DNA from 3 places in the Mesorhizobium sp. M1403 genome. Region 2 is predicted to be linked to each of the others. Evidence: predicted binding sites of a transcription regulator. Region 2 holds the regulator's gene; each other region holds the start of a gene.

Region 1 (7,660 bases), on a different contig from region 2:
ACCTTGGCTTCCACGCCGTCCAGGCGGTCGAGCAATTCCTTCAGACGGTCGGGAATATCGGACTCGGTGCGGAAGGCCGGCAAGGTGCGCAGAAAGCGCTTGGTCGCTTCGGTGCCGAGCTGGCGCCGGATATCGGCGGCGAGCCCGTTGCGTTTTTCGCCGTTCCTGCGGGGCATCATCTCAAAATCCTGTGTCGGCTTCGAAACTCTTCCAAGGGAGGAATGGTTCCCGCATTGTAGTAGCCTGGCAAGCAAAGCCGGCGGTTACGGTAAAGTTTGAATTAAAATCGAAAGGTTTGCGCCGTCCGCCATCAAGCCGCAACAGCGGCTGCAGTATCGCTTGCCCCTTGATTTTTGGCCGCTAAACCTCGATATCGGGCGCAAATCCACACCATTTGAAAATGACGGGAAACGGCGATGAGCGACCAGGCAAAAGACGAACGCGCGCCCGATGAAGCCGAGAAGACCGAGGCTGCCGCGGAGCCAAGGGAAGGCGGCGTCGACGGCGACTATGAAGCGCTTGTGCGGCTTCTGAAGGAAAACGAAGAGCTGAAGGATCGCGCGCTGCGCGTGGCGGCCGACATGGAGAATTTGCGCCGCCGCACCGCCCGAGACGTCCACGATGCGCGCGCCTATGCGGTCGCCAATTTTGCCCGCGACATGCTGTCGGTATCAGACAATCTGCGCCGTGCGCTGGATGCCATCCCGGAGGAGGCCAAGGCGTCGGGTGATGCCGGCTTCAAGGCGCTGATCGACGGCGTCGAGATCACCGAGCGCGCCATGCTGTCGGCGCTGGAGCGCCACGGCGTGAAGAAGCTCGAGCCCGAGGGGGAGAAATTCGATCCGAATTTCCACCAGGCGATGTTCGAGGTGCCCAATCCCGACGTGCCGGCCAACACGGTCGTCCAGGTCGTGCAGCCCGGCTATTCGATCGGCGAGCGCGTGCTGCGGCCGGCCATGGTCGGCGTCGCCAAGGGCGGCCCCAAGCATGTGGCAAGCGAAGCGCCGGTGGAGCCGGGGCCGGTGAACGAGCAGGCTGAGAAGGATGCGTGAACTGGGAGTAGGGCTCCGTTAGCCAGCAACCGCCACCAAAGCGTGAGGGATGATCGACCGCCCCCAACCTATCCGATTTCAGGGCGATCAAACAGTTCGCCGTGCAGGCTTTCCTGCCCTCAGCTCAGCAGTTCACAGCCATAGCGGCGGACCACGTCGGGGAATGTCTCCATGTCCGGCATTCCTTCGCCGTCCGGAGGAATGCGCCTGTCGGCGGTGGGCACACTGGTCGCCCTCAGAAGTTCCTCGAAACCGCCAGGCGTGAAGAAGAACAGCATCCGGGCCGGCCCACGCTTGACCGTATAGCGGTGCGGCACATCGCGTGGCCCAAAGAGAAACGAACCGGGTCCAGCCATAATCGCCTTACCGCCGATCTCGAACTCGATCTCGCCTTCCATCACCAGGAATGACTCGTCCTCGCGATGGTGCACATGCAGCGGCGCCTCACCTTCGCTCTCGAGCACTTCGATCAGCGTGAACTGGCCCGCGGTCTGGACCGCTGTCGCCTTGATCACCGCTAGCGAGCCAAGCCACCAGCGCGCCTCTCCTTCCAAGGCGTGACTGCAAAAGGCGTGGGGAGTGCTCCTGCCAGCTTCGCCGCCAGCCACGGCCGCCACAGAATGGTAGCCGACCTTGATCGAGGCGGAATTCACCATCGAGCAATAGTTTTTGATGCCGGGCAGGGAGGACCAGACCTCGCCAGCCGCCTTGGCGCTGTCCATGTCCGCCCATTCGAATATCTCCGTCCAGCCGCCTGCGGATTTGAGCAGGCGACGGTTGAGGAAACCCTTGAGCTTTCGCACCTCGTCATTCACTTCATCCCTAGTCTGCAGGAACATCTGCTCGGTGAATCCGGGCTTCAATGCAAATTCAGTGATTTCAACGACATTCGTGTCCATGACTTCCTCCCTTTGCCATCTGACCTTTGTTTCGCCTCCCGCATTCTGTTCGCTCAAGACGTGCTCGTCCGGCCTCTGCCTTTGAGCCAGCAGAGCGCCATTGTCGTTGCCGTTTCGACGGCGAGGTCCACCGTCATGCCGCGTATCCGCATGGCGTTGAACGTCGGAAAGTCGAATAGAAAGCTGATTGCCTGCACGACATCATCGCCCGGACCGTCGTGCGCCAGTGCCTCACGCACGAATCCGGCCACCATGTGTCGCAGGTATTCCTCCCATTCCCGCATGGCCGGAAGCTCGCGCTCGCGCAGGTCGCTTTCGAGATGCCGTCCGCCACGTTGGTAGAAGGCGAACAGCTCGTTGGCGACCCGGCGTAGCCGTTCTTCAGGATCGGTCGCGTCGCCGATTATCTCCGTCACTGCTTCGGGCGACGGAGGACGCAGGCGCTCCATCAGCAATTCGCCGCACGCCGGCACCAGGTCATCCAGAGTAGGAAAATGCTTGTAGACGGTGCCAACGGCGACATCGGCTTCCGTAGCGATGTCCTTCCAAGTCGTGCCAAAGATGCCGTTCTGGGTGTGCAGCTTGATTGTCGCGTCGAGAATGCGCTGCCTCGTCTTGGCGAAGGCGGCAGTCCGGGAAGCCATGCTGTAGCGGCGAGGGGACATAGACGTCCACCCAAATAATTGAATGAACAATTCAATCATTTAATTTATCTGGAGTCAATCCAGATTCGCAGGAGCCACTCGCTATTCCCCACTCGGTATTTCATTATTCCCTCCATGAACCCGATCGAGCTTCTCGACTATGCCGGCGTCGCCGTCTTCGCGGCGACCGGTGCGCTGGCCGCCTCGCGCAAACAGCTCGACATTATCGGTTACCTGTTTCTGGCTAGCGTTGCCGGCATCGGGGGCGGAACGTTTCGCGACGTCATCCTCAACGTGCCCGTGTTCTGGGTGGGAAACCGCGACTATGTGCTAATCTGTGCGGCGGTGGCGGTCGTCGTCTTCTTCAGCGCACATCGTTTCGAGTCGCGCTACAAATTGCTGCTCTGGCTCGACGCCATAGGTCTTGCCGCATTTTCGGTGATTGGCGCGGCCAAGGGGCTGACGATCACCGGGTCACCTGCAGTTTCGATCGTCACCGGCATGCTCACCGCAACCCTTGGCGGCATTCTGCGCGATCTGTTGACAGGCGAGCCTTCGGTGCTCCTGAGACCGGAAATCTACGTTACCGCAGCGCTTGCCGGCGCCGGCCTCTACACACTTGGCGATTTCGCCGGACTGCCGCCGCTTGCGTCGGGCCTGGCAGGTTTCATGGCGGCTTTCTGCGTACGCGGCGGCGCGCTGAAATTCGGCTGGGCCTTTCCGTCCTACAAAAGCAAGCCTGGCCGGCGTCCGGAAGATATTCCCTGATTTAAGGTGTCAGGCTGCAAACCGCTGCGCTTCCCCGCCATAATAATTGACGTAGCGGGCACCGATCTCCTTGACCGGCATCACCACGAACACGTCGACCGTCGAGAATTCACGGTCGATGACGCAACCGTCGCCGATGCGCGCGCCGACGCGCAGATAGCCCTTGACCAGCGGCGGCATCGCGGCGATCGCCGCCTTGGTGTTAACGGCTTCGATCGGCATCAGATCCATCGAACAATAGCGCCCGGCGACGGCACGCACGTCCCACGATGAATTCGTCCGGCAGTGGTGGGCAAGATAGGTCAGCGCCTCTGCATGTGCCGCCGGCACGGTGCCGTGGAACGACGCGCAGCCGGTCATCACGCCAATGCCGTAATGATTGATATAGGCCCAGATGCCTTGCCACAGCGCCTCGATGGTGCGCTTGGAGCGGTATTCCGGCAGAACGCAGGAGCGGCCGAGCTCGAGGAAGCGCTGGCCGGGATGTCGCGCGATCAGCTTGGTCAGCTCGAATTCGCCTTCGGAATAGAAGCCGCCCGCCGCCGCGGCAATCTCCTGCCGCAGCAGGCGATAGGTGCCGACGATGCGGCGATGCTCGGGACCGGAAAGCGAAGTATCGAAGACCAGCAGATGATCGCAGAGGGGATCGAAGCGGTCGGCATCGCGGCGGTCCTGCATCTGGAACAGGTCCTTCCTGGCACCAAGCTCGTCGTAGAACACCCGGTAGCGCACTTCCTGCGCGGCAGCGATCTCGGCCTCGTTGCGGGCGAGCCGCACTTCGAGATTGCCGATGCGGCCGAGCGATGCGCCTTTTATGACGGCATCGGCGTTCCGGCCGACGAGCAAAGGCCCGCTGGCGTTCGGCCGAGCATCACATTCCGGCATGACTGTATGCACGAGTGATTCTCCTTCGAGCCATCCCTCTTGGCACGGGGATACGGTGTAGGTGCAACAGGATTGTGACAGTACCGTGATACGGCTCTGCGGGCAATACTTCGTCGGCTGGGTAATCTATCGACCGTCTATGTTGTGCCTCAGGCGGCCACTTGCCCTTCAACCGCATGAACCAGGGCATCAGGGTCGAGCGGCTTGGTGACGAAGCCGCTGGCACCGTGGGCGAGCACGGCGTGGCGGGTCTTTTCCTGGCTGTCGGCCGACAGCACCATGATCGGCACCGGCGGAACCGCGGTCTCCTCCTCATGGCGGCGGATGGCGGCGATGGCGTCCAGCCCGTCCATGACAGGCATATGCAGGTCCATCAGCACCACGTCGTAGCGGTGCTTATGGCCGGTGCTGATGACCGCCTCGACCGCGGCCTTGCCGTTGCCGACCACTTTCACCCGATGCCCGGCCTTCAGGAGGGTGGCGCGGGCCAGCATGGCGTTGATGTCGTTGTCCTCGGCGATCAGCACCGACAGGCCCTGCTGGCGGCCGCCAATGGCGTGCCCAGCCTGCGCGCCGCGCTTTTGCGGTTGCGGCTCGGCGATGACCGGTGCGTGGCTGGTCAAAAGCACGCGCAGCAATGTCTCGCCGCGCACCGGCCTCGCCAGGAAGGTGGCGTAACCGTTGGCACGGAACTCGCCAAGCATGCCGCGGTCGGTCGGCGCGATCAGCGTCACCGCCTCGCAATCGACAAATCCGCTCTGGCGCAGGCGCCTGAGCAGCCTGCCGTCGCTTTGCTCCATGGCAGCATCGACCAGAAGCACGTTGCAGCCCTCGGCGAAAGGGGCGGCCTGGGCGGCGGCGGCGGCCAGATCGACCGTTCCGCCATTGGCGCGAATGGTGCGGGCGATGGCTTCGGCCTCGACCAGGTTCTTCGACACGATTACCGCATGCCGGCCCAACAGCGCGTTCTGGCGGATCTGCAGCGCCTCGACGGCGGAAATAGCGGGAATCTCGAAGACGAATTCGGATCCCTGGCCAAGCCGGCTCGACACCGAGATAGTGCCGCCCATCGCCGTCACCAGGCGCTTGGAAATCGCGAGACCGAGGCCGGCACCACCATGCGTACGGGTCGAGGTGCCGTCAGCCTGTTCGAAGTCCTCGAAGATGCGCTCCATGTCCTCCTCGCGCAGACCGGGGCCGGTGTCGGTGATGGTGAAGCGGATGCGGTTGGTGGTTTCGGTGCGGACGCGGCCGATGCTTGCCAGGACGCCGCCGCTGTCGGTGAACTTGACGGCGTTGCCGATAAGGTTGAGCAGCACCTGCCTGACCCTGCCGGGGTCGGCGGTGATCAGCTGCGGCACGTCGGGTTCGACATGGCAGCCGAGGCCGATATCCTTGGCAAAAGCCCGCGCCGCCAAAAGCTCGATGACATTGTCGGCGATCTCGCGCACCGACATCGGTTGCGGTTCGGGATCGAAGCGGCCGGCCTCGATCTTGGAATAGTCGAGCAGGTCCTCGATCAGCGCCAGCAGCGCGCTGGCCGAGGTCGAGATGGCGCCGACATAGGTCCGCTGCTCGGGCGAAAGGCTGGTGTCGGCGAGAAGCCGGGCCATGCCCATGATGCCGTTCATCGGCGTGCGTATCTCGTGGCTGACGGTGGCGAGGAAGCGCGATTTGGCCTGGCTCGCATATTCGGCCCGTTCGCGGGCGGTGATCAGCGAGGATTCGGCGCGTTTGCGGGCGGTGATGTCACGGGCGATGGCGCGATGCGAAACGGCGCCGCTGTCCTTGTCGCGCACCGACAGCTCGATCCAAGAGAACCAGCGTGGGCCGTCCGGCGTGCGAATGGCGACATCAGTGGAACTCAGGCATTCATGGTCGGAAAAGGCGGCGTCGGGAACGATGCCGACATCGATGCCTAGTTCGGCCAGGGTCTTGCCGGCGAGGTCGCGCTGGTCGGTTTCGACAAGGTCGGCGAAAACCTTGTTGGCGTAGACGATATGGCCGTCGCGGTCGCGGTGGACGACGAGATCGCCGAGTGCATCGATCAGACCGCGAAAGCGCTCCTCGCTCTCCTGCATCTCCCACATGCGGTCGGCCAGCGTCTCGATCTCGGCGCGACTGCGGGCGGTCGTGGCATCGAGAAGGGCCACCGCGCGACGCTGGGTGCGCCTGTTGCGCAGATGCATGGCGAGCCCGGCGATGGCTGTCGCCAAAAGGCCAATGGTGATGAAGATCGGCGCTCCGGTCAGATGCGACAGGCCTGCCAGCACGACGATGGCAACGAGAGTCAGGAAGGGCAGGCCGTGGCGGTTGGCGTCCGGCAATTCCGGCGCCAGCGGCGGCGCGGCGACAAGCTGCCGCCCTGACGCCTCGGGGGCCGCCCGGTCGGCCCGTTCGGCTGGTTCCGCCTCTCTGATGCCGGGTTCCGCAATCATACGGAATTCCTGCCAGACAGAGCTTATTGAAGGTTGTGGTTGATCGTTCGAATTTTAGCGGTCGCGCTCTTTTTTCCCTTTGGAGCCTCACATGTCCACCACCACGCGGCCGCGGATCTTGCCCTCGACGATGTCATGCGCGGCGCCGATGATGCCGTCGAAGCCGATGCTCGTCGACAGGCTGGCAAGCTTTCCGTGATCGAGATCGGTGCCGATGCGGCGCCAGGCCTCGATGCGGACCGCCTTGGGCGCCATCACCGAATCGATGCCGAGCAGCGAGACGCCGCGCAGGATGAACGGGGCGACGCTTGCCGGCAGGTCCATGCCGCCGGCGAGGCCGCAAGCGGCAACGGCGCCGCCATAGGAGGTCATCGACAGGACGTTGGCCAGCGTGTGGCTGCCGACAGCGTCGATGCCGCCGGCCCAGCGTTCCTTGGCTAGCGGTTTTGCAGGCTGCGCAAGCTCGTCGCGTGAAATCACTTCCGCGGCACCGAGGTCGGTCAGATAGGGGCTTTCGGCACTGCGGCCGGTCGAGGCGATGACGTGATAGCCGAGGCTGGACAGGATCGAGACCGCGACCGACCCGACGCCACCGGCAGCGCCCGTCACCACCACAGGGCCGCGGTCGGGCACGATGCCGTGGCGCTCCAGCGCGATGACGCAAAGCATGGCGGTGTAGCCGGCGGTGCCGACCGCCATCGCATCATGCGGGCTCATGCCGTCCGGCAGCGGTACCAGCCAGTCGCCCTTGACGCGGGCGCGTCCGGCAAAGGCGCCGAAATGCGTCTCGCCGACGCCCCAGCCGTTCAATATGACCTTGTCACCCTCGCGCCAGTCGGGATTGGAAGACGAGATGACGGTGCCGGCGAAATCGACGCCCGGCACCAGCGGCCAGCGGCGGATCACCGGCGCCTTGCCGGTGATTGCAAGGCCGTCCTTGTAGTTCACCGTCGTCGCCTCCACCGCGACGGTGA
Region 2 (7,660 bases):
ATGACGCAGACGCGGTCGGCAAGCTCGAACACGTCATGGATGTCATGGCTGATCAGGAAGATGCCAATCCCGTCCGCCTTGAGCTGCCTGACCAGTTCGCCGACCTGCGCCGTCTCCTGCGGCCCGAGTGCCGCCGTCGGCTCGTCCATGATCAGGATGCGGGCGTTGAACAGGATGGCGCGGGCGATCGCAACCGACTGCCGCTGGCCGCCCGAAAGCTTTACCACCGGTTCCTTGAAGCGCTGGAAACGCGGATTGAGCCTGCCCATCACCTTGCGCGCTTCGGCCTCCATGGCGACATCGTCGAGCGTTCCCCAGCCGGTCATCAGCTCGCGGCCGAGAAACAGGTTGGCGGCCGCATCGACATTGTCGGCCAGCGCCAGTGTCTGGTAGATCGTCTCGATGCCGTACTTCTTGGCGTCGCGCGGATTGGAGATCGAAGCCTCCTCGCCGTTGACGAAAATCTGGCCCGCATCACGCTTGTAGGCGCCGGACAGGATTTTTATCAACGTCGATTTTCCGGCACCGTTATGGCCGAGCAAAGCCATCACCTCGCCCGGGAAAAGATCGACCGAGGCGTCGTCGACGGCGCGAATGCCGCCGAAGGCGATCGAAATGTTGCGCATCTCGATCAGCGGCGTGCCCGTGGGAGCGGTCCTGTCTGCCATGCTCGTTCTCCTCACTAGACCCGTTTGCGATAGACGGTATCGAGCCACACCGCGACCACCAGCACGGCGCCGACAACGATGCTCTGCAGCGGCGAATCGATGCCGAGCAGCACCATGCCGGATTGCAGCGATTGCATCAAAAGCGCGCCGAGCATGGCGCCGAGCACCGTGCCGGAGCCGCCGGCGAGCGACGTGCCGCCGATCACGGCCGCCGCGATGACCAGCAGCTCGTCCAGGGTCCCCAGCGCATTAGTCGACGCGTTGAGGCGCGCCGATGCGATCGCCGCACTGATCGCGGCCAGCACGCCCATGATCATGAACACCTTCATGGTGACCCAGCGTGTGTTGATGCCGGCGAGTTCGGCCGCTTCCGGATTGCCGCCTATGGCAAAGACATAGCGGCCGAAACGGGTGCGTCTGGTGATGAAGGTCATGACGATGCCCGCGGCCACGGCCATCAGCACAGGTATGGCGATGCCGTGGGCGATGAACAACCCGCCCTCGGGAACGGTGATGCCGTTCTGCTGGGCATATTGGCGTACGATGCCGACCGGCCAAGGATAGGAATTGGCGATCCACACGGCGCCGAGGATGGCGGCGCAGGCTATCACGCCGAGCAAGCTTTCCGCCCAGACAGGGCGCAGCGGAAAGTTGAAGCGCTTGCGCTGCGAGCGGCCGTTGAAGAGCATGAAGGCAACGGCCGCGCAGGCGAGGACACCGACGATCCAGCTCCAGGTGGCGCCGATCGAGCCCCGTGGTCCGCCGCCCATCAGCTGGAAGGTCCTGTCCAGCGGCGCAACGGTGCGCCCGCTGGTGATCAGCCATGCCATGCCGCGCCAGACCAGCAATCCGCCGAGCGTCACGATAAAGGCAGGAACCTGGAGATAGGCGATGATGAAACCCTGAAACGCTCCGATAGCCAGGCCGAGCACCAGGCCGGCGGCCAGTGCGATGACCCACAGCCAGGGGCTGCCAAGCTGAAATCCCATGATGCGGACGAGGAATTCGGCCTGCGCCACGCCCATCACCATGCCGATCACGCCTTCCACGGAGCCGACGGAAAGATCGATGTTGCGCATCACGATGACCAGCACCATGCCGGTCGCCATGATCGCCACCGACGAGGTCTGCACCGAAAGGTTCCAGAGATTGCGCGGCGTCAGGAAGAGCCCGCCCGACAGTATGTGGATCCCGACCCAGATGACCAGCAGCGCGCCGACCATGCCGAGCATGCGCGTGTCGAGTTCGGTTGCCTTGAGAAATCGGGCAACGACGCCGAGCTCCGATTCCCGCGCCCGGTCTGCCGTCGAGCTGTCGACCGGCGTGTTGGAAGTCGTGTCGGTCATGATGTTTCTCCCGCCGGGTTGCCGTCTGCCGCGGATGCCGGAAGCAGCCTAGAAGTTATCCGCCGGAAGCGGAAAAACAATTCTTTCTTGAAAAAACGCCGCGGCAAGCGGCCGCGGCGTTCGGACTTCTCGGAAACTCGGATCAGTTGCAGACCGGAACAGCGCCCGCCGCCACGCCCGCGCAGACCTCTTCTTTCTTGATCCAGCCGGCGTCGATGACGACGTTGAGGTTGTCCTTGGTGATGGCGACCGGGGTCAGGAACAGGGACTTTACGGTGTTGCCGCCGGGCGTGGTGAAATCCTTCACGCCGGCAATGTCGGTCATCTGCTTGCCGTCGGCCAATTGCGAGGCGATCTCGGCGGCGTTCTTGCCGAGCTCGCGCGCGTCCTTCCACACCGAGACCGTCTGTGTGCCGAGCGCGATGCGATTCAGCGCGGCGTGGTCGCCGTCCTGGCCCGAGACCGGAACCGATCCAGCCAACCCTTGCGCCGTCAGTGCGGCGACGACGCCGCCGGCAGTGCCGTCGTTAGCGGCGACCACCGCATCGACCTTGTTGTCGTTCGCGGTCAGGAACTGTTCCATGTTCTTCTGGGCGTTGGCCGGCAGCCAGCCGTCGGTATAGGCCTCGCCGACATTCTTGATCTTGCCGCTGTCGATGGCGTCCTTCAGCACTTCCATCGAACCGGCAAAAAGGAAATCGGCATTCGGATCGGCGCCCGAGCCCTTGATGAAGACATAGTTGCCTTCCGGCTTCACCTTGAACACGTCGCGGGCCTGCATGCGGCCGACTTCCTTGTTGTCGAAGGTCAGGTAAAAGACGTCCTTGTTCTCGATCAGCCGGTCGTAGCCGACAACCGGAATACCTTCGTCCAGCGCCTTCTGCACGGCCGGCCCTATCGCCGAGGCGTCCTGCGCCAGGATGATCAGTGCGTTGGCGCCCTGCGAGATCAGGCTCTCGACGTCGGTGAGCTGCTTGCCGGGGTTGGACTGTGCGTCGGCGGAAATATACTTGTCGCCTGCGGCCTCGATGGCCGCCTTCATTGCGGCTTCGTCGGTCTTCCAGCGCTCTTCCTGGAAGTTCGACCAGGAAACGCCGATGACCTTGTCCTTAGCCTGCGCCACCGACGCAAGCGCCAGCGTCATGGCGACACCCGCCAGAATGGCGGTCGTGAATTTCTTCATCATATCCTCCCTGCGCCGCGTACGGCGTGACCAATTGGCCCCAAAGGCCAGCTTAGAGGCGCTAATTTTTTCGAGCCTCGAAAAAATACTGGCCCGATCTCCCGCTGCTGTCAACATCGATTCTGATGGATTTTGATGTTGCTGCGAGTTTTTTCGAGCTTCGGAATAAACGATGACAGCGCCACCTGCATCTGACACTATTTGCCTCATCTGACACTATTTGTCGGCATTACCGACGGCTTCCGGTTCATGAGCGGCCGCGGCAAACCGGGAGGAAAGCAAAACGATGTCGGTCGGAATCCGCCATGACGATTTGCGCCGGCGCAACCGGGCGATGGTGATCTCGGCCGTGCGCCGGGCCGGCCAGCCATCGCGTACGGAGATCGCCGCAACCACCGGCCTCAGCCATTCGACCATATCGGCGATCTCCTCCGACCTGATACGGGAAGGCATCCTCGCCGAGAGCAAGGCAAGCGAACCCGTTTCGTTGAAACGCGGTCGTCCGCAGGTCGGCCTCGCCCTCAATCCGGAAGCGGCGGCGGTGCTGACCGTGGTGTTGTCGCTGAATTTCCTGTCGGCCGCCATCATCGACTATGCGGGGCAGGTGGTCGCCGAGGAACAGCGCCGGCTGGACACGCTGACCATGCCGCGCGACGAACTGATCCGCGAATGCATGGCCATCGTCCGGCGCCGGCTGGACGATCCAGATCTTGACGTCCGCAGTGTCGCCCGCATCGCCCTGGCGATTCAGGGAATTACCGACTCCCCTGCACGCGCCATGCTGTGGTCGCCGATCACGCCGCAGACGGACATCGCCTTTGCCGACATGCTGGAAGATGAATTCGGCATCCCGGCCACGGTGGAGAACGACTGCAATATGATGGCGGTGGCTTTGCGCTGGCGCGATCCGGATCGCTATCGCGACGACTTCATCGCCATCCTGCTTTCGCACGGCATCGGCATGGGGCTGGTGTTGAAGGGCGAGCTGTTCACCGGCACGCATTCCTCGGGCGGCGAGTTTGGCCACATGATCCATCGTCCGGGCGGCGCGCTCTGCCGTTGCGGGCGGCGCGGCTGCATCGAGGCCTATGCCGGCAATTACGCCATCTGGCGCAACGCCACGCAGATGAGCGAAGACAGCCAACCGGTCGCCGACGTCAGCGACGCCGACATGCGCGCGCTGGCGGTTCGGGCGCGCGAGAAGGACGGGCCGGAACGCGAAGCCTACCGCAAGGCCGGCGAAGCGCTGGGTTTCGGTCTCGGCTCGCTGTTCGCGCTGATCGATCCGGCACCGGTCGCAATGGTCGGCGCCAGTGCCGCCGCCTTTGATCTGATCGAGCCGGCCTTGCGGAAGGCCATCGCCCAGACCGCCGGCGGCCAGCATTCGGGCTCGATCTCCTTCGATACCGAGCCGAACGAATTGCCGCTGATCCGCGAAGGCTGTGCAATGCGGGCGTTAAGCTTCGTCGACCAGCAGATTTTCGCGCCGGGCGCGCAAATGAGGCCCGGCGTCAGAAAGAACGTAGCCTGACTGGGCGGGTCAATCTTCCCTGATCGCGTAGCCGGCACCGCGGATGGTGCGGATGACATCAGGCATGCGGCCGTTGTTGACGGCTTTGCGCAGCCGCCCGACATGCACGTCGACGGTGCGTTCGTCGATATAGATCGTCTCGCCCCAGACATTATCGAGTAACTGGCTGCGCGAGAAGACGCGGCCCGGATGCCGCATCATGAATTCGAGCAGCCGGAATTCGGTCGGCCCGAGCCGGATCTCGGTCTTCTTGCGATACACCCTGTGCGATTCGCGATCGAGCACGATGTCGCCGACCTTCAGCACGCTGGACAGCACTTCCGGCTTGGCGCGGCGCAGCAGCGCCTTGACCCTGGCCATGAATTCCGGTGTCGAAAACGGTTTGACCAGATAGTCGTCGGCGCCGGTCGAAAGACCGCGTACCCGGTCGCTCTCCTCGCCGCGCGCGGTCAGCATGATGATCGGCAGCCGTTCGGTTTCGGGGCGCACCCGCAACCGGCGGCAGAGCTCGATGCCGGAAACCGCTGGTATCATCCAGTCGAGCACCAGAAGATCGGGCACATTCTCCTGCAAACGGATCTCGGCTTCGTCGCCGCGTGTCACCACCTCGACCTGGTAGCCTTCGGATTCGAGATTGTAGCGGAGCAGCACACCCAACGGCTCCTCGTCCTCCACCACCATTATGCGTGGTGCGATCATCGGCTGGGCACCCCCATCATGTCGCCGGTGCGGACATTGTCGTTTCGTCTTGCTTCGGACGATTGACCGGCAATTGCTCGCCGGTCAGCACATAATACGCATTTTCGGCGATGTTGGTGACATGGTCGCCGATCCGCTCCAGATTCTTGGCGCAGAACAGCAGATGCGTGCAAGCGGTGATGTTGCGCGGGTCTTCCATCATGTAGGTCAACAGTTCGCGGAACACCGACGTATATTTGACGTCGATGCGCTCGTCGGCGGCGCGTAGCTTGGCCAACGCGGCCGCATCGCCTGCAGCATACTCCTCGATGACGCCCTGCACCTGGATGAGCACCAGCTGCGCCATCGCATCGATGGAATGCGATAGGTCGCGCGGTGTGACGCTAAGGCCGACCGCACTCACACGCTTGGCGATATTCTTGGCAAGGTCGCCGATGCGTTCGAGATCGCCGGCCATGCGGATCGCCCCGACGACATGGCGCAGATCGTGGGCCATCGGCTGGCGCTTGGCGATCAGGGTGATGGCGCGGTCGTCCAGTTCGCGTTGACGCGCATCCATGATGGCATCGTCGGAAACGACGCGTTGCGCCAGCACGTTGTCAGAATTCAACAGGGCCTTGGTCGCCCCGCCGACCATCGAACCGGCGAGGTCGGCCATGTCGCGGATCAGCTTGCTGATCTGCTCGAGATCCTCGTCGAAAGAAGCGACTGTGTGTTCGCCCATGGTCCTGTCCTTATATGCATGATCGGAACGGCTCAGCCGAAGCGGCCGGTGATGTAATCCTGCGTGCGCTTCTCGCGGGGCGACGTAAAGATCTTCTCGGTCCGGTCGAACTCGACCAGTTCACCCAGATACATGAAGGCGGTCTGGCGCGACACGCGCGCCGCCTGCTGCATGTTGTGGGTGACGATGACGATCGTGTAATCGGCTTGCAACTCGTCTATCAGCTCCTCGATCTTGGCGGTCGACAGCGGGTCGAGTGCCGAAGCCGGCTCATCGAGCAGAATGACTTCCGGCTTCACCGCCACGGTGCGGGCAATGCAAAGCCGCTGCTGCTGGCCGCCTGACAGGCTCAAGCCGCTGGCGTTGAGCTTGTCCTTGACCTCGCCCCACAGCGCGGCCCGCTTCAACGCTTGTTCGACGCGGCCGTCCATTTCGGACTTGCCGAGATTCTCATAGAGCCTGACCCCGAAGGCGATGTTCTCGTAGATCGACATAGGGAACGGCGTCGGCTTCTGGAACACCATGCCGATCTTGGTCCTCAGGAGATTGAGATCCTGCGAGCGGTCGAGAATGTTCTTGCCGTCGAGCAGCACCTGGCCCTCGGCTGTCTGCTTCGGGTAGAGTTCGTAGATGCGGTTGAACACACGCAGCAGCGTCGATTTCCCGCAGCCCGAAGGGCCGATGAAGGCAGTGACGCTGCGCTCGGGCAGCGACAAGGTGATGTCCTTCAACGCCTTGCTCTGGCCGTAGTAGAAGTTGAGGTTCTTGACCTCGATCTTCGTCTTCTCGGCGACCGTTTCGGTCATCGTCATGTCCGGGGACAACATCTGTGTCATCTGTCCTCTCTGCGTCCGGTAAGGCTGCGGGCGAGGATGCTCAAGCCCAGAACCGTCAGGGTGATTATGAGTGCGCCGGTCCACGCCAGTTGCTGCCATTCCTCGTAAGGGCTGAGAGCGAACTGGAAGATGGTCACCGGCAGGCTGGCCATCGGCGCGTTGATATTGCTGCTCCAGAACTGGTTGTTGAGCGCGGTGAAGAGCAGCGGCGCCGTCTCGCCGGAAATGCGTGCTATCGCCAGCAATATGCCGGTGACGATGCCGGACAATGCGGCGCGGTAGGCGACCGAACGGATCACCACCCAACGCGGCGCGCCGATCGCGGCACCGGCTTCACGCAACGCGTTCGGCACCAGGTTGAGCATGTCTTCAGTGGTGCGCACGACCACCGGAATGACCAGGATGGCAAGCGCAACGGCGCCGGCTATGGCCGAGAAATGCCCCATTGGCCGCACCATCAACTCATAGACGAACAAGCCGATGATGATCGAGGGCGCCGACAACAGGATGTCGTTGATGAAGCGCACGACGGTGGTGATGCGCGAGAAACGCCCATATTCGGCCATGTAGGTTCCCGCCAGCACGCCGATCGGCGTGCCGACGACAACGGCGATGATCGTCATCAGCAGGCTGCCCGCGATTGCATTGAGCAGGCCGCCGGCCTCGCCTGGCG
Region 3 (7,660 bases), on a different contig from region 2:
TCGGCTTTGGCGACCTGCCGGAGGAAGTTCGCGGCGCTTTCGATGCCGATCGCGTAGTGGTGCATGACGCCGAGCGGGTAGTTGGTCATTTCCATGTGCAGACGGGCGAGGTTTCGCCAGGTGCCGCCGACCGTGTAGAAGGCCCTGCCCTGTCCGCCCTTCAGCAATTTCGCCCGCGCCAGTTGCTCGCGCGTGATCTTTGCCGCCTGGGTCAGCGAGTTCTTCGCCATGTCCTGCAGGCGCAAGCCGCCCAACGGCAGCGTGATGCCGTCACCGATCGTCTCACCATCGATGTCGATCAGTTCTAGGCTGCCGCCGCCAAGATCGCCGGCGATGCCGTTGGCCGGATGGAAACCGGAGATGACGCCGAGCGCCGAATAATGGGCTTCCTCGCGGCCACTCAGCACCTGGATCTCGGTCTTGAGTACATCCTCGGCGCGGTGGATGAAGTCGGGGCCGTTGACCGCCTCGCGGGCGGCGGCGGTCGCCAGCACATACATGCGCTCGGCACCGGCCTGGTCGGAGAGCGCGCGGAAGCGGCGGAACTCTTCCATCGAGCGCGTCACCGCCTCGGGATCGAGCTTTCCGGTCGAAACGATGCCGCGGCCGAGGCCGGCCAGCATCTTTTCGTTGAACAGCAAGGTCGGCGAACGCGCCAGCCCCTCATAGATGACAAGACGGATCGAGTTCGACCCGATATCGATGATGGACAGCGGTCGGCGGTCCTGAAGCCGGCCCTGGGACGCTGAAATCATCAGCCCGTCGCTGCGTTCTGTTTCTTGCGGCGCTTGAACTGCGCGATGCGCTTGGGCGCATGCGACTTCAACGCATCGCCCCGTCCGGACAGGCTCGGATTGGTCATGAAATATTCCTGCGCGTTGAACGGTTCCTCGCCCTCCTCCAGCACGACGCGCCGGGAGGTTCCGTCAGCCAATACGTCGAAACTTTGCTGGTTGTCCATGATGTTGCCGAGCATGATCTGGCCGATCACCTGCTCATGCACAGTTGGATTGGTGATCGGCACCATGGTCTCGACGCGGCGGTCGAGATTGCGCGGCATTAGATCGGCCGAGGAGATGTAGACGATCGCCCCGTCCGATGGCAGGCCGTGGCCGTTGCCGAAGCAGTAGATGCGGCTGTGCTCGAGGAAACGGCCGACGATCGACTTCACCCTTATATTCTCCGACAGGCCCGGCACCTGCGGCCTCAGGCAGCAGATGCCGCGCACGACTAGATCGATCTCGACGCCGGCGCGGCTGGCGTCATAAAGCGCATCGATGATGATCGGATCGACCAGCGCATTCATCTTCATCCAGATGCGAGCCGGCCTGCCGTCCAGCGCGTGGCCGATCTCGTCCGAAATATGCTTGAGGATGCGGTTGCGCAGCGTGAACGGCGAGATGGCCAGCCGCATCTGCTCGGCCGGCTCGGCATAGCCGGTGATGAAATTGAACAATTGCGCAACATCGCGCGCGATCGTCGGGTCGGTGGTGAAGAAGGACAGGTCGGTGTAGATGCGGGCGGTGACCGGATGGTAGTTGCCGGTGCCGAGATGCACGTAATTGCGTAGCCTGCCGTCCTCGCGCCGCACCACCAGCGACATTTTCGCGTGGGTCTTCAGCTCGAGGAAGCCGAAGACGACCTGGACCCCGGCGCGCTCGAGGTCGCGCGCCCAACGGATGTTGGCCTCCTCGTCGAAACGCGCCTTGAGCTCGACCAGCGCCGTCACCGACTTGCCGGCCTCGGCGGCGTCGACCAGAGCGCGTACGATCGGGCTGTCGTTGGAGGTGCGGTAGAGCGTCTGCTTGATCGCCACCACTTCCGGATCGGCCATCGCCTGGCGCAGGAACTGGACCACGACGTCGAAGGATTCGTAGGGGTGATGGACGATGATGTCCTTCTCGCGGATGGCCGCAAAACAATCGCCACCATGTTCGCGGATGCGCTCGGGGAAGCGCGGATTGTAGGGCGTGAACTTCAGATCGTCGCGCGCGACGGCGACGATCTCCGAGATCTGGCTAAGCGCCAGCGGCCCGGTAAGCACGCTGATGCGGCTGGCCGAGACGCCAAGCTCGCCGGCGACGAAGTCGCGCAATTCGGACGGCATCAGCCTGTCGAACTCGATGCGGATGACCGAGCCGCGGCGGCGACGCTTCAGCGCCGTCTCGAACAGCCGCACCAGATCTTCGGATTCTTCCTCGACCTCGATATCGCTGTCGCGGATGATGCGGAACGTGCCGGAGCCCTTGACCTCATAGCCGGGGAACAGCTTGCCGATGTAGAGACTGACCGCCTCTTCGAGCGGAACGAAGCGGACGTGATGCTTGCGATCCGGCAAGCGGATGAAGCGCCTCAGCGCTACCGGCAGGCGCAAAAGCGCGCTCATTTCCTCGCCGTTCTTGCGGTGGCGCAATTGCAGCGCCATCGAGAAACCGAGATTGGGAATGAACGGAAACGGATGCGCTGGGTCGATCGACAGCGGCGTCAGGACCGGAAACACCTGCTCCTGGAAATGGTCCTCGAGCCAGGTCTTCTCGTCCTTGGTCAGCGCATCGCGGGTGATGCTCTCGATGCCTTCCTTGTTGAGCTGCAGCATCAGCGCCGAAAGGCTGTTCTGCTGGTCCTCCTGCAGGCGCTCGACCTCGCGCAGCAATTGTTCGAGCTGCTGCTCGGGGGTGCGCCCGTCCGGGCTCTTCAGCACGATACCCTCGCGCACCTGGCCGGCAAGACCGGCGACGCGGACCATGAAGAACTCGTCGAGATTGGCGGCCGATATCGACAGGAAGCGAACGCGCTCGAGCAGCGGATGATTGGCGTTCAGCGATTCCTCGAGCACGCGCCGGTTGAATTGCAGCCAGGAAAACTCGCGGTTGACGAAGCGGTCAGGATTGCCGCCTTCGCGGCTCGCAGCCTCGATGGTGATGAATTCGCTTTGCACCGGCTTCAGTTCGTTCATGGTTCCTGCTCTTCCTACACCAGCCGTCGGCGCCAGCCTTAACCGGCTTAACTTATCCTCTGACAGGCTTTTGCGACAGTTTCATTTCATCGATCTTGCAAAGAGACGGGTTATGATCCAGATGCAATCGACAAGATCAGGAGACGACGATGGCAGGCGGTTCCATTCCCCATTTCCAGAACGATGCGGGCTATCCGGCAATCGACATCGGCGTCAAGGAATTCATGTGCACCGGCGCCAATCCGCCTTTCGACCATCCGCATGTATTTCTCGACATGGGCGACGACAATGAAAAAGTCTGCCCCTATTGCTCGACGCTCTATCGCTATTCGCCGAAGCTGAAGGCATTGGAAACGCAGCCGCCGGGCTGCCTCTATATCGACCAGGCCGCCTGATTCTTCCGCGACAAGCCTGATGCGAGAAACGCAGTCCCGGCATGTGGTCATCGCCGGGGCGGGCGTTGCCGGGCTGACCGCGGCACTGGCCTTCGCCGAGCGCGGCTATCGGATAAAACTGTTCGAACAGGCGCAGCACCTCGAGGCTGCCGGCGCCGGCATCCAGCTGTCGCCCAACGCGACACGCATTCTTCGACAACTCGGCGTACTCGATCGGCTGCTGCCGACGGCGGTGCGGCCGGAGGCGGTCGTGCTCAAGGATGCCGCCACGCTGCGTGAGCTGGCGCGCGTACCGCTTGGCCCGGCGGCCGAGACGCGCTGGGGAGCACCCTATCTCGTCGCCCACCGCGCGGATCTGCAGTCAGCGCTGATGCAGCGAGTTTCGGAGCAGCCCGGTATCGATCTGATCGCCGGCGCGCGAGTGACCGACATCGCAGCCGGATCGAAAGGTGTTACCGTCACTGCATCGGCTGATGGCGACACGGTCGAGGCTGGCTGTCTGCTGGTCGGAGCCGATGGCGTCTGGTCGTCGGTGCGAGAAACGCTCGCCCGCAAGGCGGCCGATTTCCGGAGAAGCTGCTTCTCGGGCGAGCTTGCCTGGCGCGCAACGGTGGCCGCGGACAGCCTCGCCGGACAAGCCTTCAGGGTGATCGGTGCGCCCGATTGCGTTACCGCATTCCTCTATCCAGGCTTCCATATGGTCGCCTATCCGGTCAGCCGTGGCACTGTCTTCAACCTCGCGGCCTTCACCAAGGGCGAGCGCATCGCCGAGGGCTGGTCGGGGCATGCCGACCCCGCCATCCTCGCCAGCGCCATGCGCGGTACCGCGCCGGCGCTGGTCCGTCTGGCGAGCGAGGCGGCGCCGTGGACGGCATGGCCGATCCACATTGTCGAGCAGCGGCGGTGGACGACGCCGGAAGGCATCGCGCTGATCGGCGATGCGGCGCACGCGATGACGCCGTTTGCCGCTCAGGGCGCGGCGATGGCGATCGAGGACGCGGCGACGCTTGCCGGCTTCGTTGCGGCCTCCACAGCCGATCTTGAGGGGGCGCTTGACGCCTGGGAACAGGCGCGGCGGCCGCGCGTCGCCCAGGTCGCCCGCCGGGGCGCCATCAACCGCCTCGCCTGGCATGCGGCCGGGCCGGTGGCGATGGCCCGCAACCTGTTCCTGGCGATGCGCTCACCCGAAAAGCTCGCCGCTGATCTCGACTGGCTCTATGGCTGGCGGGCGTAGGACGCTCGGCGGTCCTAAGTCATCGGCGCCTTGTCAATTGTAAAGCCGCATCGACAGGCCGAGCGAGGCCGGCAGCGGGTTCCACCAGCCGGTGCGCAGGCCGGCGGTGCGCAGTGCCGCCGCCGCCCAGGTGTTGCAGCCGACCAGCGCGTTGAAATGGCCATTGGCTTCGAAGAAACTATCGAAACGGGAATAGGCCGCATTCTCGATCGGCATGGCCCCGTTCGGTCCCTGCTGAAAGCTCGCTGCAATGAAATCGAGCAGCGCCGCAAAGCGTTCCTCACTTACGTCGAAGCCGGCGACGTCGGGATGCGGCTCGGCGATTTCGCCTGAAATGTCGACATGCATCGCCGAAGCATCGACGGTCAGCGCCTTCATCACCGGCACTGCCTTCAGTTCCGACCAGGTCGGCGTCTCGAGATAGAAGGCGCGGCCTCCCCAGCCGAAGACGATGTAGCGGACCTCCGCCATGTCGGCCGGAATGCCGGCATCGACCAGGAAGTGGAAGCGCCGGCGCACATCGTCGTCGACCGGGATGGCGATGTCGGTGTGGATCGGGTTTTTCAGCACCAGGATGCGGTGGCTTGCGCCGATCGGATCGGCAGCGGCCGCCGGCCAGAGCGGGCGCGGCAGCAGCGTGCCCAGCGCCACCGCAAGGACTGCTGTAACGACCAGCAGGCCAAGAAAACGGGCAAGCTTCTTCATGGGGAAGGCATAGACCAAGCAATGTTCAAGGTGAAGCCTCTCCGGAAATTGCACAGCTGACTTAGAGCTTGACCCGTATCCTCCCCGGGAGGATATGCTGGAGGCATGTCAGATCACCTCCACGCCTCACATCCTTCCATCATAAAGCGCCTGAAGCGCGCGCAAGGCCACCTTGCGGCGGTGCTGGCGATGATCGAGGCGCATCGCCCTTGCGTTGACCTGGCGCAGCAGCTTCATGCCGTCGAAAGGGCCATCAGCAGCGCCAAGCGCGAGCTGATCAACGATCACATCGAGCATTGCCTCACGGACAGCGTGGAAACCGGCGGCAACTCGCTGGCGGAACTCAAGCAGCTGGCGAAGTATCTATGAATGCCATCGTAGCCCGCATCCTGGACTGGCTCGGGTTCGGCTCGCAAGCGGCACATCATCACGGCGGTCACGGTTCGCATGGCCACACCCACAGCGTCATCGATGCGACAATTGCCACCACCGACCGGGGCATCTGGGCAATCAAATGGTCGTTCGTAATCCTGGCCATCACCGCGGCGTTGCAGATGGTCGTGGTTGTGCTGTCGGGGAGCGTGGCATTGCTGGCCGACACGATCCATAACATCGGCGATGCGACCACGGCAATCCCGCTATGGATTGCGTTCGTGCTGGCGCGGCGCAAGCCGTCGCGGACCTTTACCTATGGCTTGGGCCGGGTCGAGGATCTGGCCGGCATCATCATCGTGCTCATCATCCTGTTCAGCGCTGTTGTCGCCGCCTACCAAGCCATCGACAGGCTGATCAATCCACAAATGGTGACCCATCTCGGCTGGCTGACGGCGGCGGGCATTGTCGGCTTCCTCGGCAACGAGGCGGTTGCCGTGTTCCGTATCCGCGTCGGCCGCGAAATCAACAGTGCCGCGCTGATTGCCGACGGCTACCACGCCCGCACCGACGGACTTACCAGCCTTGCCGTGGTCATCGGAGCCATCGGCGTCTGGCTCGGCTTTTCCTTGGCCGACCCGATCGTCGGCCTGCTGATCACGATTGCGATCTTCGGTATCGTGTGGCAATCGGCCCGTTCGGTGCTGACCCGCATGCTGGACGGAATCGAACCCGGTGTGATGGATGAAATCCGACATGCCGCCGAGCATGTTGCGGGCGCGCACATTGTCGATGCCAAGGCGCGCTGGGTCGGTCATAGATTGCACGCCGACATCGCAATTGCCGCGGACGAAACCTTACCGCTGTCGGCGGCGAACAAGATCGCGGCAGCGCTGAAAGACGAACTGTCCCAGCATATGCCAGCCCTGGCTGAGGCGAATGTCCGGTTTTCAACGGAACGTGGAGAGAACGACCATCCGCACCCTCACGAGCACACGCATGACCACGGCCACATGCACTGACGCTCGCCGATTTTCTGCTAGTCTCGTCCGATGTTCCAGACGCTCGTCGAATTTCAGCGCACGATCTATCTGACGCTCGGCGAGCAGATCAAGCTGCTTGCGGCCGGAGGCAATTGGCTGGCATTCATGGCCTTCCTGCCGATGGGCGTCGTGTTCGGGGCTGCCCATGCGCTGACGCCGGGTCATAGCAAGGCGGTCCTGGCGACCTATCTTGCCGGTTCGGATGCGAAGGTCTCGCGCGGCCTGCTCGTGTCTATCACGCTATCGTTCACGCATGTGACGATTGCCGTTCTGATTGCGGCTCTCTCGCTGCCACTGGTCTCCATAGCATTGGGCAGCGTTGGCCGCGCTCCGCTTCTGGAGCATATCAGTCGTGGGCTGCTCGGCCTCATTGGCGTCTGGATGCTCTGGCGCGCTTTGAGCCACAGCCATCACCACAGGCTCGAAGGCGAGGCTGTCGGCGTGATGGCAGGCCTGATCCCCTGCCCGCTGACGCTTTTCGCGATGACTTTCGCGATCTCCAGGGGTGTTCCGGCAGCGGGCGTCCTGTTTGCCATCACCATGATGGTCGGCGTGGCGCTGACGCTGTCCTGCGTCGCGGTATTGTCGGTCGTGTTTCGGGAACGGCTTGTACAGTTTTTCGCGCGCCAGCCACGGCTGTTCGAAACCATCTCCCGGGCCATCGAGGGCGCTGCCGGTCTCGCCCTTGCCGGCGTCGCTGTCTGGCAGATCACATCAGCTTAAGAGAAAACATGGTTTCAGCCACTGCATGGCGTCCGGGCCGGTGCAGCGGTTGGAACGAGCCAAGCCGACGCCGGTCATGTCACATCGATCACGACCATCAGCCCGCCGCCGCCCTTCTCCTCGACATTGTTGTTCGTGGTGTGATGCGGGATGTGGCAATGGATCAGCCATTTGCCCGGACGCTGTGCCTTCCAGATCACGTCATAGCGCTGACCTGGCCCGACGTTGACTG

What was found. The regulator PhoB, encoded in region 2, activates phosphate uptake and scavenging genes when phosphate is short. The targets are predictions, from matches to a motif close to TGTCATNNANCTGTCAT.
Region 1: a site for PhoB is predicted at 4,312-4,328, ahead of olsB (l-ornithine N(alpha)-acyltransferase). Genes of this name have one in related genera too.
Region 3: a site for PhoB is predicted at 3,029-3,045, ahead of NKH01_RS14675 (RNA degradosome polyphosphate kinase). Genes of this name have one in related genera too.

The regions. Positions count from the first base shown of each region.
Region 1 covers NZ_JAMYKY010000003.1:78,817-86,476, forward strand. The annotation lists gene NKH01_RS07970 (hypothetical protein) at 1-179, opposite strand, end outside; gene grpE (nucleotide exchange factor GrpE) at 417-1,052, shown strand; gene NKH01_RS07980 (cupin domain-containing protein) at 1,172-1,951, opposite strand; gene NKH01_RS07985 (TetR/AcrR family transcriptional regulator) at 2,005-2,655, opposite strand; gene NKH01_RS07990 (trimeric intracellular cation channel family protein) at 2,731-3,363, shown strand; gene olsB (l-ornithine N(alpha)-acyltransferase) at 3,373-4,248, opposite strand; gene NKH01_RS08000 (hybrid sensor histidine kinase/response regulator) at 4,398-6,686, opposite strand; gene acuI (acrylyl-CoA reductase (NADPH)) at 6,774-7,660, opposite strand, start outside.
Region 2 covers NZ_JAMYKY010000017.1:65,919-73,578, forward strand. The annotation lists gene NKH01_RS24045 (ATP-binding cassette domain-containing protein) at 1-668, opposite strand, end outside; gene NKH01_RS24050 (sugar ABC transporter permease) at 683-2,014, opposite strand; gene xylF (D-xylose ABC transporter substrate-binding protein) at 2,157-3,197, opposite strand; gene NKH01_RS24060 (ROK family protein) at 3,484-4,728, shown strand; gene phoB (phosphate regulon transcriptional regulator PhoB) at 4,738-5,427, opposite strand; gene phoU (phosphate signaling complex protein PhoU) at 5,444-6,151, opposite strand; gene pstB (phosphate ABC transporter ATP-binding protein PstB) at 6,184-6,987, opposite strand; gene pstA (phosphate ABC transporter permease PstA) at 6,984-7,660, opposite strand, start outside.
Region 3 covers NZ_JAMYKY010000007.1:91,992-99,651, reverse strand. The annotation lists gene ppx (exopolyphosphatase) at 1-755, opposite strand, end outside; gene NKH01_RS14675 (RNA degradosome polyphosphate kinase) at 755-2,956, opposite strand; gene NKH01_RS14670 (zinc-finger domain-containing protein) at 3,106-3,351, shown strand; gene NKH01_RS14665 (FAD-dependent monooxygenase) at 3,371-4,585, shown strand; gene NKH01_RS14660 (TIGR02117 family protein) at 4,619-5,290, opposite strand; gene NKH01_RS14655 (metal-sensing transcriptional repressor) at 5,396-5,659, shown strand; gene NKH01_RS14650 (cation diffusion facilitator family transporter) at 5,656-6,684, shown strand; gene NKH01_RS14645 (HoxN/HupN/NixA family nickel/cobalt transporter) at 6,715-7,428, shown strand; gene NKH01_RS14640 (multicopper oxidase domain-containing protein) at 7,503-7,660, opposite strand, start outside.